One region of the Sodalis sp. RH21 genome, then DNA from elsewhere that is predicted to be linked to it. Evidence: predicted binding sites of a transcription regulator. Region 1 holds the regulator's gene; each other region holds the start of a gene.
What was found. Region 1 encodes CRP, which controls carbon source genes, mostly activating them, when cyclic AMP is high. Its sites were predicted from a motif close to ATGTGANNNNNNTCACAT; they were not measured.
Positions count from the first base shown of each region.

Region 2: uxuA (mannonate dehydratase) is a predicted target of CRP. The motif match lies at 1,399-1,416, and genes of this name have one in related genera.
Region 3: ACL2XP_RS18925 (YjcB family protein) is a predicted target of CRP. The motif match lies at 1,091-1,108, and genes of this name have one in related genera.
Region 4: idnO (gluconate 5-dehydrogenase) is a predicted target of CRP. The motif match lies at 1,379-1,396, and genes of this name have one in related genera.

Region 1 covers NZ_CP178732.1:219,367-222,484, reverse strand. Annotated here, with positions in the region: gene ACL2XP_RS00985 (phosphoribulokinase) at 1-319, shown strand, start outside; gene ACL2XP_RS00980 (OsmC family protein) at 370-792, opposite strand; gene crp (cAMP-activated global transcriptional regulator CRP) at 1,107-1,739, shown strand; gene ACL2XP_RS00970 (YccS/YhfK family putative transporter) at 1,812-3,118, shown strand, end outside.
Region 2 covers NZ_CP178732.1:5,680,075-5,683,192, forward strand. Annotated here, with positions in the region: gene ACL2XP_RS26170 (FadR/GntR family transcriptional regulator) at 1-414, opposite strand, end outside; gene ACL2XP_RS26175 (FadR/GntR family transcriptional regulator) at 583-1,275, opposite strand; gene uxuA (mannonate dehydratase) at 1,618-2,802, shown strand; gene yidA (sugar-phosphatase) at 2,880-3,118, opposite strand, start outside.
Region 3 covers NZ_CP178732.1:4,112,996-4,116,113, forward strand. Annotated here, with positions in the region: gene ACL2XP_RS18920 (efflux transporter outer membrane subunit) at 1-1,066, shown strand, start outside; gene ACL2XP_RS18925 (YjcB family protein) at 1,176-1,460, shown strand; gene ACL2XP_RS18930 (DUF1348 family protein) at 1,652-2,113, shown strand; gene ACL2XP_RS18935 (TetR/AcrR family transcriptional regulator) at 2,128-2,691, shown strand; gene ACL2XP_RS18940 (ABC transporter substrate-binding protein) at 2,776-3,118, opposite strand, start outside.
Region 4 covers NZ_CP178732.1:489,457-492,574, forward strand. Annotated here, with positions in the region: gene ACL2XP_RS02330 (substrate-binding domain-containing protein) at 140-1,132, opposite strand; gene idnO (gluconate 5-dehydrogenase) at 1,475-2,239, shown strand; gene ACL2XP_RS02340 (YhcH/YjgK/YiaL family protein) at 2,321-2,794, shown strand; gene ACL2XP_RS02345 (putative quinol monooxygenase) at 2,886-3,118, opposite strand, start outside.

The DNA of each region.
Region 1 (3,118 bases):
GCGGTCGATGGAAGATTACATTAATTACATCACGCCGCAATTTTCCCGTACCCATATCAATTTCCAGCGGGTTCCCACCGTTGATACGTCAAATCCTTTCGCCGCCAAGGCGATTCCTTCGCTTGATGAAAGCTTTGTCGTTATTCATTTCCGCAGTTTGAATCATATTGATTTTCCTTACCTGCTGGCCATGTTGCAGGGTTCGTTTATTTCCAATATCAATACCCTGGTGGTTCCCGGCGGCAAAATGGGCCTGGCCATGGAGCTGATCGTGGGGCCGCTGGTGCAGCAATTGCTGGAAGGGAAAGAAATCAAGTAAGCGCGGGAGCTATTGATACGCCGCGACTAAGCGCGGCGCGCGTGGGTCGGTTATGCGGCGGGAGCGTGGCGTTCGGCGCGCACTTCAAAGCTGTGGGTCACATTGACCGACGCGCCGAGCATCAGGGAAACGGAACAATATTTTTCCGCCGACAGCGCGACCGCCCGTTCAACCGCCTTATCGGTCAGGCCGGCGCCGGTCACGATAAAATGCAGATTGATATGGGTAAACAGCCTGGGCGCCTCTTCACGGCGCTCGGAGGTGAGTTTCACCTCGCAGTCCCGCACGTCCTGCCGCCCCTTTTGTAAAATCGAGACAACATCGATGGCGCTACAGCCGCCGACCGACATCAATACCATTTCCATGGGGCTGGGCGCCTTCTCCCCGGCATTGCCATCCATTAAAATCTGATGGCCGGAGGATGATTCGCCTATAAAAGATAACCCTTCTACCCATTTTACTCGTGCCTGCATTATGATGACTCCAGATAAAAAGCTTTCCAGCAGACTACATTTTTGCTGGAAAAGTGGCAATGTTACCGAACATACTTCATGCTGATGCAAGACAACAGAAGACACTGCTTCAAACCTATGCTAAAAACAAGGCTGGATCGGCCTCATTGATATTGAAAGGGCAAGAGCTCGATCGGAACATCATAAAATACCAGACCCTAATAAGTTCCCTTACGTCGCTCCGTTAACGCGGAGTAAGAGAAAAATACCGCGCCGTAACAGGGAATACGATGTCCTGACTCAGGGACAGCGATGACAAAAGAGGATAACAGCGAATGGTTCTCGGCAAACCGCAAACAGACCCTACTCTCGAATGGTTCCTGTCTCATTGCCATATTCATAAGTATCCATCGAAGAGTACGCTTATACATCAGGGCGAAAAAGCAGAAACGCTTTACTACATCGTCAAGGGCGCCGTCGCGGTGCTGATTAAAGATGAAGAAGGCAAAGAGATGATCCTCTCCTATCTCAACCAGGGGGATTTCATCGGTGAATTAGGCTTATTCGAGGAAGGCCAGGAACGCAGCGCCTGGGTACGGGCTAAAACCGCCTGTGAGGTGGCCGAGATTTCTTATAAAAAATTCCGGCAGCTCATACAGGTCAATCCCGATATCCTCATGCGTTTATCCGCGCAAATGGCCAGCCGTTTGCAGGTGACCTCGGAAAAAGTCGGTAACCTGGCGTTTCTCGACGTTACCGGGCGCATTGCCCAGACTTTGCTGAATTTGGCGAAGCAACCCGACGCCATGACGCATCCCGACGGCATGCAAATCAAGATTACCCGTCAGGAAATCGGTCAGATTGTCGGCTGCTCGCGTGAAACAGTAGGCCGTATCCTTAAAATGTTGGAAGATCAGAACCTTATCTCCGCACACGGTAAAACCATTGTCGTTTACGGTACGCGCTGATAGCGTTTTAAGACAGGCGTGGTGCTCTGTGCCACGCTTTTTCCGCCGGCCGACGGTTTGCCCATAGATCCTATGTGGCGCAGGCTGATTTATCACCCCGAAGTTAACTACGCCTTACGGCAAACAATCGTATTATGCCTGCCCGTGGCGGTAGGCCTGCTATTCGGCAGCCTGCAAAACGGCCTGCTGTTCTCTTTGGTGCCCGCCTGTTGCAATATCGCCGGCCTGGATACCCTGCATAAACGTTTTTTTAAACGCCTGGCCATCGGCGGCCTGCTGTTCGCCCTTAGCAGTACGCTTATCCAAGTGTTGCTGCATCTGGCGGTGCCGCTGCCCGTGATTATGTTCGGCCTGGCGCTGCTGTTCGGCGTGACCGGCGAGATAAGCCCGCTGCACGGGCGCTTATTGCCCGCCGCCCTTATCGCCGCCATCTTTACCCTCGGCCTGGCCGGCAATGTGCCTTTTGGCGTGCCGCCGCTGTTATATATTGCCGGTACCGCCTGGTACGGATTATTCAACGGCCTGTGGTTCTGGCTGTGGAAAGAGCAGCCGATGCGGGAAACCCTCAGCCTGCTGTACCGGGAACTGGCGGATTATATCGAGGCGAAATATAGCCTGCTGACGCAGCATACCGACCCGGAGACCGCTTTGCCGCCGCTGTTTGCCCGCCAGCAAACGGTGATTGACCTGATAGCGCAGGTTTATCAGCAATTGCATATGCTCTCCGCCACTCATCAACAGCAATATAAACGCCTGCTGCGCGCCTTCCAGGTCGCGCTGGATTTACAGGAACATATCGCCGTCAGCCTGCATCAGCCCGACGAAGTGCAAAAGCTGGTGGAACAAAGCCACGCGGAGGCGGTCATCCGCTATAACGCGCGGGTGATTGCGGCGCGGCTGCGGGTGCTGGCCGACGATATCCTGTACCACCGGCCGCCGGGGCGCTTTACCATGGCCAGCGCACTCTCGGCGCTGGAAAAAATCGCCGAACGCAACCCCGACAATCCAGTCGGCCATTTTTGTTATTATCACTTCAGCCGCATCGCGCGCCTGCTGCGCACCCAGCGTCCCCTATACCGCCGCGACGTGATGGCCGACAATCAGCAGCGGCTTTCGTTCTGGCACGCGCTGATAAGCTACTGTTCCCTGAAGTCCATGGCCCTGCGCAACGCCGCCCGTTTAGGGGTGATACTGGCGATCGGCAGCAGTTTCGGATTGATGTTTAACCTGCCCAAACCGTACTGGATTTTAATGACGGTGATGTTCGTCAGCCAGAACGGTTATAACGCCACCCGGGTCCGCATCCAGCACCGGGCGCTGGGGACGCTGGCGGGGTTGTTTATCGCCGCCGGCACCCTGCGGCTGGAACTGGGCGACGG
Region 2 (3,118 bases), 510 kb from region 1:
GTTGGCGATCATCGCGTTAAGCGCGGTTTCAATCACCGCCAGTTCGCCGGAGGTGGCGCGCTCCGCCGCCCAGCGCGCGATGGTGGGTTCCACCAGATGGCGCACCTCGGTGAGCGAGGCGATCAGGCGCGGGTCGTAATCCATGGCCAATACCCACTGCAAGACGTCGGTATCCAGATAGTTCCATTTGTTGCGTGCGCTGACGAAGGCGCCGCGATAGCGGATAATTTCAATCAGGCTTTTGGCCATCAGCGCGCGCAGCACCTCGCGGATAATATTGCGCGAGGTTTCAAACTCCTCGCACAATTCCGCTTCGGAGGGTAATCCGGTACCGGGGATATATTTACCGCTGATAATTTGCTGACCCATCTCATGAATGATGCGATCGGTTTTGCTCAAGGCCTGACGGTCCATAAGGACTCCAATAAAGTGAATAAAAAATTACTGTCACTTTATCATTTTATGCTTTTCTGTCGCGGCACTTGCTGCACAATTTCACGCAAAGCGGTAGTAACCTTGAGGCAATTGTAGCACCATTAATATTTATTGTACTACAATCTGGATCACATTTTGGGCAGGCGGTTACTTGGCGCCGTCGAACAGGCGTTCGTAGACGTGCTGGAGATGCAGCTCCATATATTTACGGGCGGCCGGGGCATCGCGTGCGATGATCGCCCTGGCGATATCATCATGATCCCGGTTCAGGGAGAGAGGGAAATCATTATTGGCATAGTGGCTTTCCAGACGGACAAACCTGGAGCTTTTACGCTTGTTCCACAAATATTCCATCATATCGCGCAGCACGTCGTTGCCGGTCATTTCGCCGATCAGCAGGTGAAAACGCTTGTCTTCGCGCAGGAATTTCTCGTCATTAACATGCAATTGAGTTAAAGCGTGGGTAATTTCACCCAGCTCGGCGCGCTGTGCGTCGGTACCATTTTGCGCCGCCAGGCCGGCCATGGCCGATTCGAAAATCTGCCGCGCTTTAATTAACGATTCCAGGCTGAATTCATCTTCGCTTTGGCTTTGGGCGCTTTGCGGCAGGGGATCGGTAACGTAAACGCCGTTGCCGGTGCGGATTTCCACCCAGCCGGTAATCTCCAGGGCAATCAGGGCCTCGCGGATGGATGACCGGCTGACCCCGAGCTGCTTGGCCAATTCCCGCTCGGACGGAATCATTTCGCCCGGCGAAAATTGGCCGCTATTAATGCAATTAATCAGGAGATTAGAGATTTGCCGATACAGGCGTTCAACTTTTAATGTAGGTAGCTCCATATCCCCTCCAGCGCAAGACCCTGCGCCGCATATCATCATGGTTAATTGCTTCGCAGCTTAACACAGCGGCCGGAATGGCAAAAAAATTTAATCACCGGGCAATACGCGGGCTTTACCCTGTAAATGAGACATGCATCACAGAAAACCAATGACCGATCGGGAATAGTTACTTCATTGTGTGGTCAGGCCACCTGACCAATGATGTTTTCCTGTATGATCGCCCTCATTGCCGGGACACAATCCCTTTTTTTATCGTGTAAGATCCGCTGGAACAACCGGTAACCGCGTAACCTTCCTGTGGCCTGGCCCCGTTACGCACCGCTAATCAGTAAGGAGTGAATTATGGAACATACATGGCGCTGGTACGGCCCTAATGACCCGGTGTCGCTGGACGACGCCCGACAGGCCGGCGCGACCGGTATCGTTACGGCTCTGCACCATATCCCCAACGGCGAAGTCTGGACCGTGGAAGAGATTAAAAAACGCCAGGCCATCCTGGCGGAAAAAGGGTTGGTATGGTCGGTGGTCGAGAGCGTGCCGGTGCATGAATCGATTAAAACCCAGACCGGCGACTACCGCCGGCATATCGCCAATTATCAGCAATCGCTGCGCAACCTGGGCGCCTGCGGCATCGATACGGTCTGCTATAACTTCATGCCGATCCTGGACTGGACCCGTACCGATCTGGAATATCCGATGCCCGACGGCTCGCGGGCGCTGCGTTTTGATCATATCGCGTTTGCCGCTTTTGAGCTGCACATCCTCAAGCGCCCCGGCGCCACCGACGATTATGATAGCCAGGAACAACAGCAGGCGGCGGACTATTTCGCCGCCATGAGCCAGGAGCGAATCGACCGCCTGACCGCCAATATCATCGCCGGCCTGCCCGGCGCCGAAGAAGGCTATACCCTGGAGCAGTTCCTGGTGCAGCTGGCGCAATATGACGGTATCGATAAAGCTAAACTGCGCGAGCATATGGCCGAATTTTTGAAAGCCATCGTGCCGGTGGCCCAGGAAGCGGGTATCGTGATGGCGGTTCATCCGGACGATCCGCCGCGGCCGATTCTCGGCCTGCCGCGCATCGTTTCCACCATTGAAGATATGCAGTGGTTAAAAGAGACCGTCGACAGCATCAATAACGGTTTTTGCATGTGCACCGGCTCTTACGGCGTGCGCGCCGATAATGATTTGGTGAAAATGACCGAAACCTTTGCCGATCGCATTCACTTCGCCCATCTGCGCGCCACCAGCCGCGAAGAAAATCCAAAAAGCTTCCATGAGGCGGATCATCTCGACGGCGACGTCGACATGGTGAGCGTGGTCAAAGCGATTTTGGCCGAAGAGCACCGGCGCAGCAAACAGGGCATTACCCGCGCCATTCCCATGCGTCCGGATCACGGCCATCAAATGCTTGATGATCTGAAGAAAAAGACCAATCCCGGCTACTCCGCCATCGGGCGCCTCAGGGGGCTGGCCGAAGTGCGCGGCGTCGAGCGGGCAATAAAGCAGACCTTCTTTAACGACTAGCGCGGTATGCCGCCCCCGTTATCGGCTATGCCCGTTTCCCCAGGGGAGCGGGCGTTTTTGCCGGCGATGAGAACCCGCTATACGTCCAGCACCAGCTTCTGGATAGCCACCGCGACGCCGTCTTCCATATTGGTCTTGGTGACGAACTGGCTGGCCGCCTTGATTTCGTCAATGGCGTTGCCCATGGCGACGCCGGTACCGGCGTACTTGATCATCGCCAGGTCATTGGCCTGATCGCCAATGGTCATGACCTGATCCGCCGTCAGGTTCAAATGCTGCGCCAGCGCTTTAACGCCCTCGCCTTTGTTGGCCTGCT
Region 3 (3,118 bases), 2.1 Mb from region 1:
CCGGGTGCGGCGTTCGGTGGAGTCTTCCCGGGCGCAAACCCAGGCCGCGGTGGAAAACCGCAATGATGCGCTGGTGTCGCTGGAAGCCGAAGTGGCGCGCGCCTATCTGCAACTGCGCGGCGCCCAAAGCGTCGCCGCCACCCTGCAAATGCAAATCGACGTGGCGCAGCAGTCGCTGGAACTTACCCGCAGCCGGCAGCAGCACGGATTGGCCCCGCAGTACGATGTGGAAAACGCCAATGCCCAGCTCGGGTCTCTGCGCGCCCAATTGCCGCAGTACCAGGCGCAGCAGCGCCAGGCGATGAACGGCCTGGCGGTATTACTGGGCCAGGCCCCAGGCGCGCTGGACGGCGAGCTGGCGGCGCCGAAACCCCTGCCCGCCATTCCCGCGGCGGTGCCGGTGGGCATCCCCTCGACCCTGGCCCGCCGCCGTCCCGATGTGCGCCAGGCGGAAGCGACGCTGCATGCGTCCACCGCCAATATCGGCGTTTCGGTGGCTCAGCTGTTCCCGGATCTCTCCCTGACCGGCCAGTTCGGCATGCGTAATAACGACGCGGATTACCTTACCCACTGGAGCAGCCATTTTTATAGCTACGGCCCCCAGATATCGCTGCCCATTTTCCAGGGCGGACGCCTGGTATCCAATGTGCGGCTGGCTCGGGTGCAACAGGCCAATGATGCGCTGGCTTACCGGCAGACGGTGCTGACCGCCCTGCAGGATGTTGAAAACGCGCTGGTCAGCTATCGCACCGATCAGCAACGGGTCGACGGGCTGGAACAAACCGCCGCATCGCTGCAAAGCGCTTTCGACCTGGCCAGCGAAAGCTATCGCCAGGGGCTGAGCTCATTTATCAACGTGCTGGATGCCCAGCGCCAGTTGGCGCAGGCGCGGCAACAGGCCGCCGCGGCGCGGGTGCAAACCAGCACCGATCTGGTGGCGCTGTATAAAGCCCTGGGCGGCGGCTGGGAGCCTTACCAGAATATTAACTTGCCCACTTATAACGTGTTCGGCCCGGCAGGAACCGTTAACCCGCCGCTGCCTGTGAATACGCGGGCAGGATCATAGGCATTTGCCCAAATCTGCATATAAAGTAGATCTGCGTCACATATTTTTGTAGCACAATGCAACAAAACAGGAGAAAATTACACCATCTTACAAAACGGGGATGGTCGATATGGGTACGCTTACTGCGGGCTTTGTTCTGATGCGCTGGGAATTGCTTAGCGCGGTGATGATGTTTTTCGCCAGCACATTGAATGTAATTTGCCGCAACCATAGCCGTAATGCCCTGGCGTTTATTTTTAGCGGCGTGGGAATCAGCATGGCCTGCTGGTTTGTTACCGGCCTGCTGGGCATTACCCTGTCATTTGAAATTTCCTGGCGCGAAGCCTGGTCCGACTTAAAAGAAGTCATGATGTTCGTCATATCCCATACCCCGCCCGATTGGCAAATTACCTGATCGCGCGGGATCGCGCCGCGCCGGGCGCAACGCCCGTGCCAATCGCCGCGATCCGCCCTTTACGCCATCGCCCTGCCTTTCGCCCTTAGGCTACTTGCCGACCACGGCGGAATTAATGCTTGCCAGGAATTGTACCAATTGGTACAGTTTTTTTATCCGGGACGCCGGTCCCTAACCAAGAGGCATTTATCATGGCAACGCCGATTCCCCCCTTTACCCTTGAAACCGCCATCGCCAAAGTGCGCCTGGCGGAAGACGGCTGGAACAGCCGCGACCCGCAGCGCGTATCCCTGGTATACACGCCCGATACCCAATGGCGCAACCGGGCCGAAATCGTGACCGGGCGGGAAGAAGTCGTCGCGTTTTTGCGCCGTAAATGGACGACCGAACTGGAGTACCGGCTGATTAAGGAGTTATGGGCCTTTACCGATGCCCGCATCGCGGTGCGTTTCGCTTATGAATGGCATGATGACAGCGGCAGTTGGTTCCGCTCTTATGGCAACGAAAACTGGGAATTTGACGCCGAGGGTTTGATGGCCCGCCGTTTTGCCTGTATTAACGACTTGCCCATCGCCGAGAGCGATCGTAAATTTCATTGGCCGCTGGGCCGCCGCCCCAACGACCATCCCGGTCTTTCAGATTTTGGCTTGTAAAGAGAACGTCCACCGTGAAAAACCAGGACACTGATAAAACGCTGCTGATTACCCAAATTGCCGAAATTTTCCGGGAGTGCGGCTTTGCAGGAACATCGTTAAGCCGTATTACCGGGCGCACCGGTCTGGGTAAAGGCAGCCTTTATCATTTTTTCCCGGCGGGAAAAAACGAGATGGCGGCAACGGTGCTCGCCAATGTGGATGGCTGGTTCGCGGTGCATATATTCCAGCCGCTGGAGCTGGGGGCGCCCCGGGAAGCCATCGAGGTTATGTGGCGGGCGGTGGATGATTATTTCCGGTCCGGCCAGCGCATTTGCCTGCTGGGCGCTTTTGCCCTGGACGACACCCGCGATCGCTTCGCCCCGGCGATTAACGCCTATTTCACGCGCTGGATCGCCGCGCTGCGGCAAACCTGCGTGCGCGGCGGTATCGACGGCCGTACGGCGGCGGCATTGGCCGAAGAAACGGTAGCCGGTATTCAGGGCGCCCTTACCCTGGCCCGCGGGCTTAACGACGGAGCGTTCTTCGGCCGCAGCCTGCAACGGCTGCGCCTGCGCATCGACCGTGCGTGGCCTTAAGCGGATACCCCGCTTCGCCGACGGTAATCATATTGCCGGCACGGGCAGGCGGCCGGCCGCATCCTGCTGGGGCCGCCGTCTCCGTCAGGGCAATTTGAGCGCGGTCCGATCGACATAGGGCTGCATGATTTTATCCGCCTCGGCCTGGGCATCCCGGGCCGCATCCTCCACTTTGCGCGATTTATCGGTCAGCAGCGAAGCCAGCTGGTTCTCAATGGCCTGGCGCACCGCCACGGTTTCATAGGCCGCATACCAGGGGTGCGCGTACCGCAATTGCTCCATTGCCACCGCCGCGCGCGGTTCCTGGGCAAGATATGTTTTCATGGCCGGCGTATCATATGCGGCCATGCGCGGAGCGAAGTAGCCGGTAAAACGACTCCACGCGCCGTTAACATCGGGGCTGACCAGATAGGCCATAAAATCATAG
Region 4 (3,118 bases), 270 kb from region 1:
ATCGCCCTGATAAATAACATGGCGTAATCAGACCCGTTTTTACGAGTTGGTTTTGTGATGGAGATCACTTTAAATTATGTTAAAAAATCATGTTACCCATAGCGTGATCTGCCCCTGTTTGCGCGACTTCCGTCCTGCCCTACAACGTGCCGCCAAGAGAGAGGCGATAGTGCAAATCTACATGACCAATGGTGGATATTTTATTGATTTTTTTAATTAATATTTCAGTCGCCACCTGACCCATCTCAAAACGTGGCGTAATGACGCTCGCCAGAGGAGGGGTGGTCACCAGGCCGATATCCAGGCCATGGAATCCGGAAATCGCCATACGCTCCGGCACCGGTATCTGCAAGCGCAGGCACTCTTGCAGCACGCCCACGGCGATATCGTCATTGGTGCAAAATATTCCATCCGTTTGTGGATACAGCTGGCGCGCCAGCGATAACATGCCGGCGCCAATGGACACGGACGATACGGTATTGGGGGAAATATTGCGGGGGAGCAACCCGGCGTTTTCCATCGCTTGCGCATAGCCCAGATAGCGTTTTTGATCGCGCACATCCGACATCGAACCGAAATAGACGATTTGCTTTTTTCCGCTGGCAAGCAGGGTGGAGGTCATATCAAAAGCCGCCTGGAAGTTATCGAAACCCACCGTGATGCGGTTGGCCTGCGGCTCGATATCCATTAATTGGGCGACCGGGATCTCGGCGGCATTCAGGTACTTATCGGCGCGCAGCGTATGGACCGATTCCGTCAGGATCAGCCCGGCGATATGGCACGAGAGCAAATGGATAATTTGCTCCTCTTCCCGATCTTTATTGTAGTCATAGTTCACCACCAGCGTCTCGTAACCGTGGACCGAGGTGACCGATTCAATCCCGGCCAGCAAATCGGAGAAAATCTGATTATTAAATGAAGGTACTAAAATGCCCAGGCGTGGATTTTTGGCGGCGGCAAATATCCTGTTTTCCGGATCGGCGTTGTAATTCACCTCTTCCATTACCTGGGCGATACGCTGGGCGGTTTCCGGTGCCACCTTATCAGGAGTGCGCAGATAACGACTGACGGTCATTTTGGTTACGCCGGCGAGTTGTGCGATATCTTGCAGAGTGACACGTTGAGCTTTCATGCAACCGACCTGAACCGGGATAGAGGGGAACGTAATTATGCACCGTTAACGCTGTTATGAGAATCCTGTTACGGACGCTGCGCCGGGCCATTCCGCTACATTACATTTTTAAATGATATAAATCAATAAATTATCTATTACTTCACGCTATTTGTTCGCTGTTGCCACCCGCCTGCCGGTACGTTTGCCGCCGTAACCTGCAGGCCGGATCACGTTACGGGTAACACCCCGTAGTAACATCATTTTAAGTGATCTTGATCACAGTTCATGGCCGGTTAAAACGTTTTGATAATACGCAGTTTCGCTCATTCAAATAGTTATATTGGCGGTCGGGTATAATCCATGAAAAATCTATTCTCATTGCAAAATAAAAAAGTATTAATCACCGGTTCCGCCCAGGGTATTGGCTTTTTATTGGCCAAAGGGTTGGCGGAATACGGCGCTGAAATTATTATCAACGATATTACGCCAGACCGGGCGGAGCATGCTGCAGCCCAATTGCGCGATAGCGGTTATATTGCCCATGCCGCGGCATTCAATGTCACCAATCATCAGGCGGTTAATGATTCCATCGCGGAGATTGAACAGAATTATGGCGCAATCGATGTATTAATCAATAATGCCGGCATCCAGCGGCGCCATGCCTTTACCGATTTCCCGGAAAAAGATTGGGATGATATTATCGCCGTGAATCAAAAATCCGTATTTTTGGTATCACAGGCGGTGGCGAGATATATGGTTAAACGCCAGCACGGTAAAATTATTAATATTTGCTCGATGCAAAGCGAATTAGGCCGCGACACTATTACGCCTTATGCCGCATCCAAGGGCGCGGTAAAGATGCTGACCCGCGGAATGTGCGTTGAGCTGGCTCGTTATAACATCCAGGTCAATGGCATTGCCCCGGGCTATTTTAAAACCGATATGACCAAGGCGCTGGTGGAAGATGCGCCTTTCACCGATTGGCTTTGTAAACGTACGCCCGCCGCCCGCTGGGGCGATCCGCAGGAATTGGTCGGCGCCGCCGTATTCCTCTCATCCCGGGCATCGGATTTTGTTAACGGCCATTTATTGTTCGTCGACGGCGGGATGGTCGTGGCGGTTTAACGCCATACCCGCAGCGCGTTGTCCCGGTTCCCGGATGTTGGTGATTGCGCTTGAACCCATTTTTGAGGCTATACAATTATTATGATTCTAGATGAATTGAAACTGGCGGTGGAAAACCCGCTCTATCACCCGGTTATTCGCCGCACCCTGCAAGCCATTGATCGGCTGGATTTAACCACCTTGCCGGCGGGGGAAGCGGAAATCGAAGGCCGGGATATCTACCTTAATCACATTCTGGCGCAGACCAAGCCATTGGCTGAACAGCGGCCGGAGCTGCACCGGCATTATATCGATGTGCATATTCTTATTGAAGGGCGGGAGATTATCGGCGCGGCGCCGAGCTGCCAGGGGGAGCGTCCGGCGGGTGATTTTGATCGGGAGAAGGATTTCGGCCTATATGAAGGCATCAGCCATGAAACGCTGTTTTGCCTGGCGCCCGGCGATATCGTGCTGCTGTTTCCTGGAGAACTGCACCGGCCGATGGCGACGCTGTCACAGTCCGCGCCCATTCGCAAAATCGTAGTGAAAATCGCCCAGCATCTGCTGCATGCCTGACGAAAAGCGGACGCTCGCCTTGGGCGGCCGCCTGTTATTTAATCCCTGCGCCGATAGTTTTTATGTGCAAGGCAGCCAGGGATTTTCTGCATTAAAACAGCTTTTTCAATACCGACACTTCCAGCGGCGTAGCCGTCAGATTGGCCAACCCATCAGCCAACGCTTTAAGGTGCGGCGCCTTGCTGTGCTTTTCCAAAACATCCTGGCTTGCCCAATGTTCGACAAAAATAAAGCGATCGGGACGCGCCTGGTCCTGATGAAAATCGTATTTCAGGCAGCCTTCTTCTTTGCGGGTGGTTTCGATACAGGGTTGGACCACGGCCT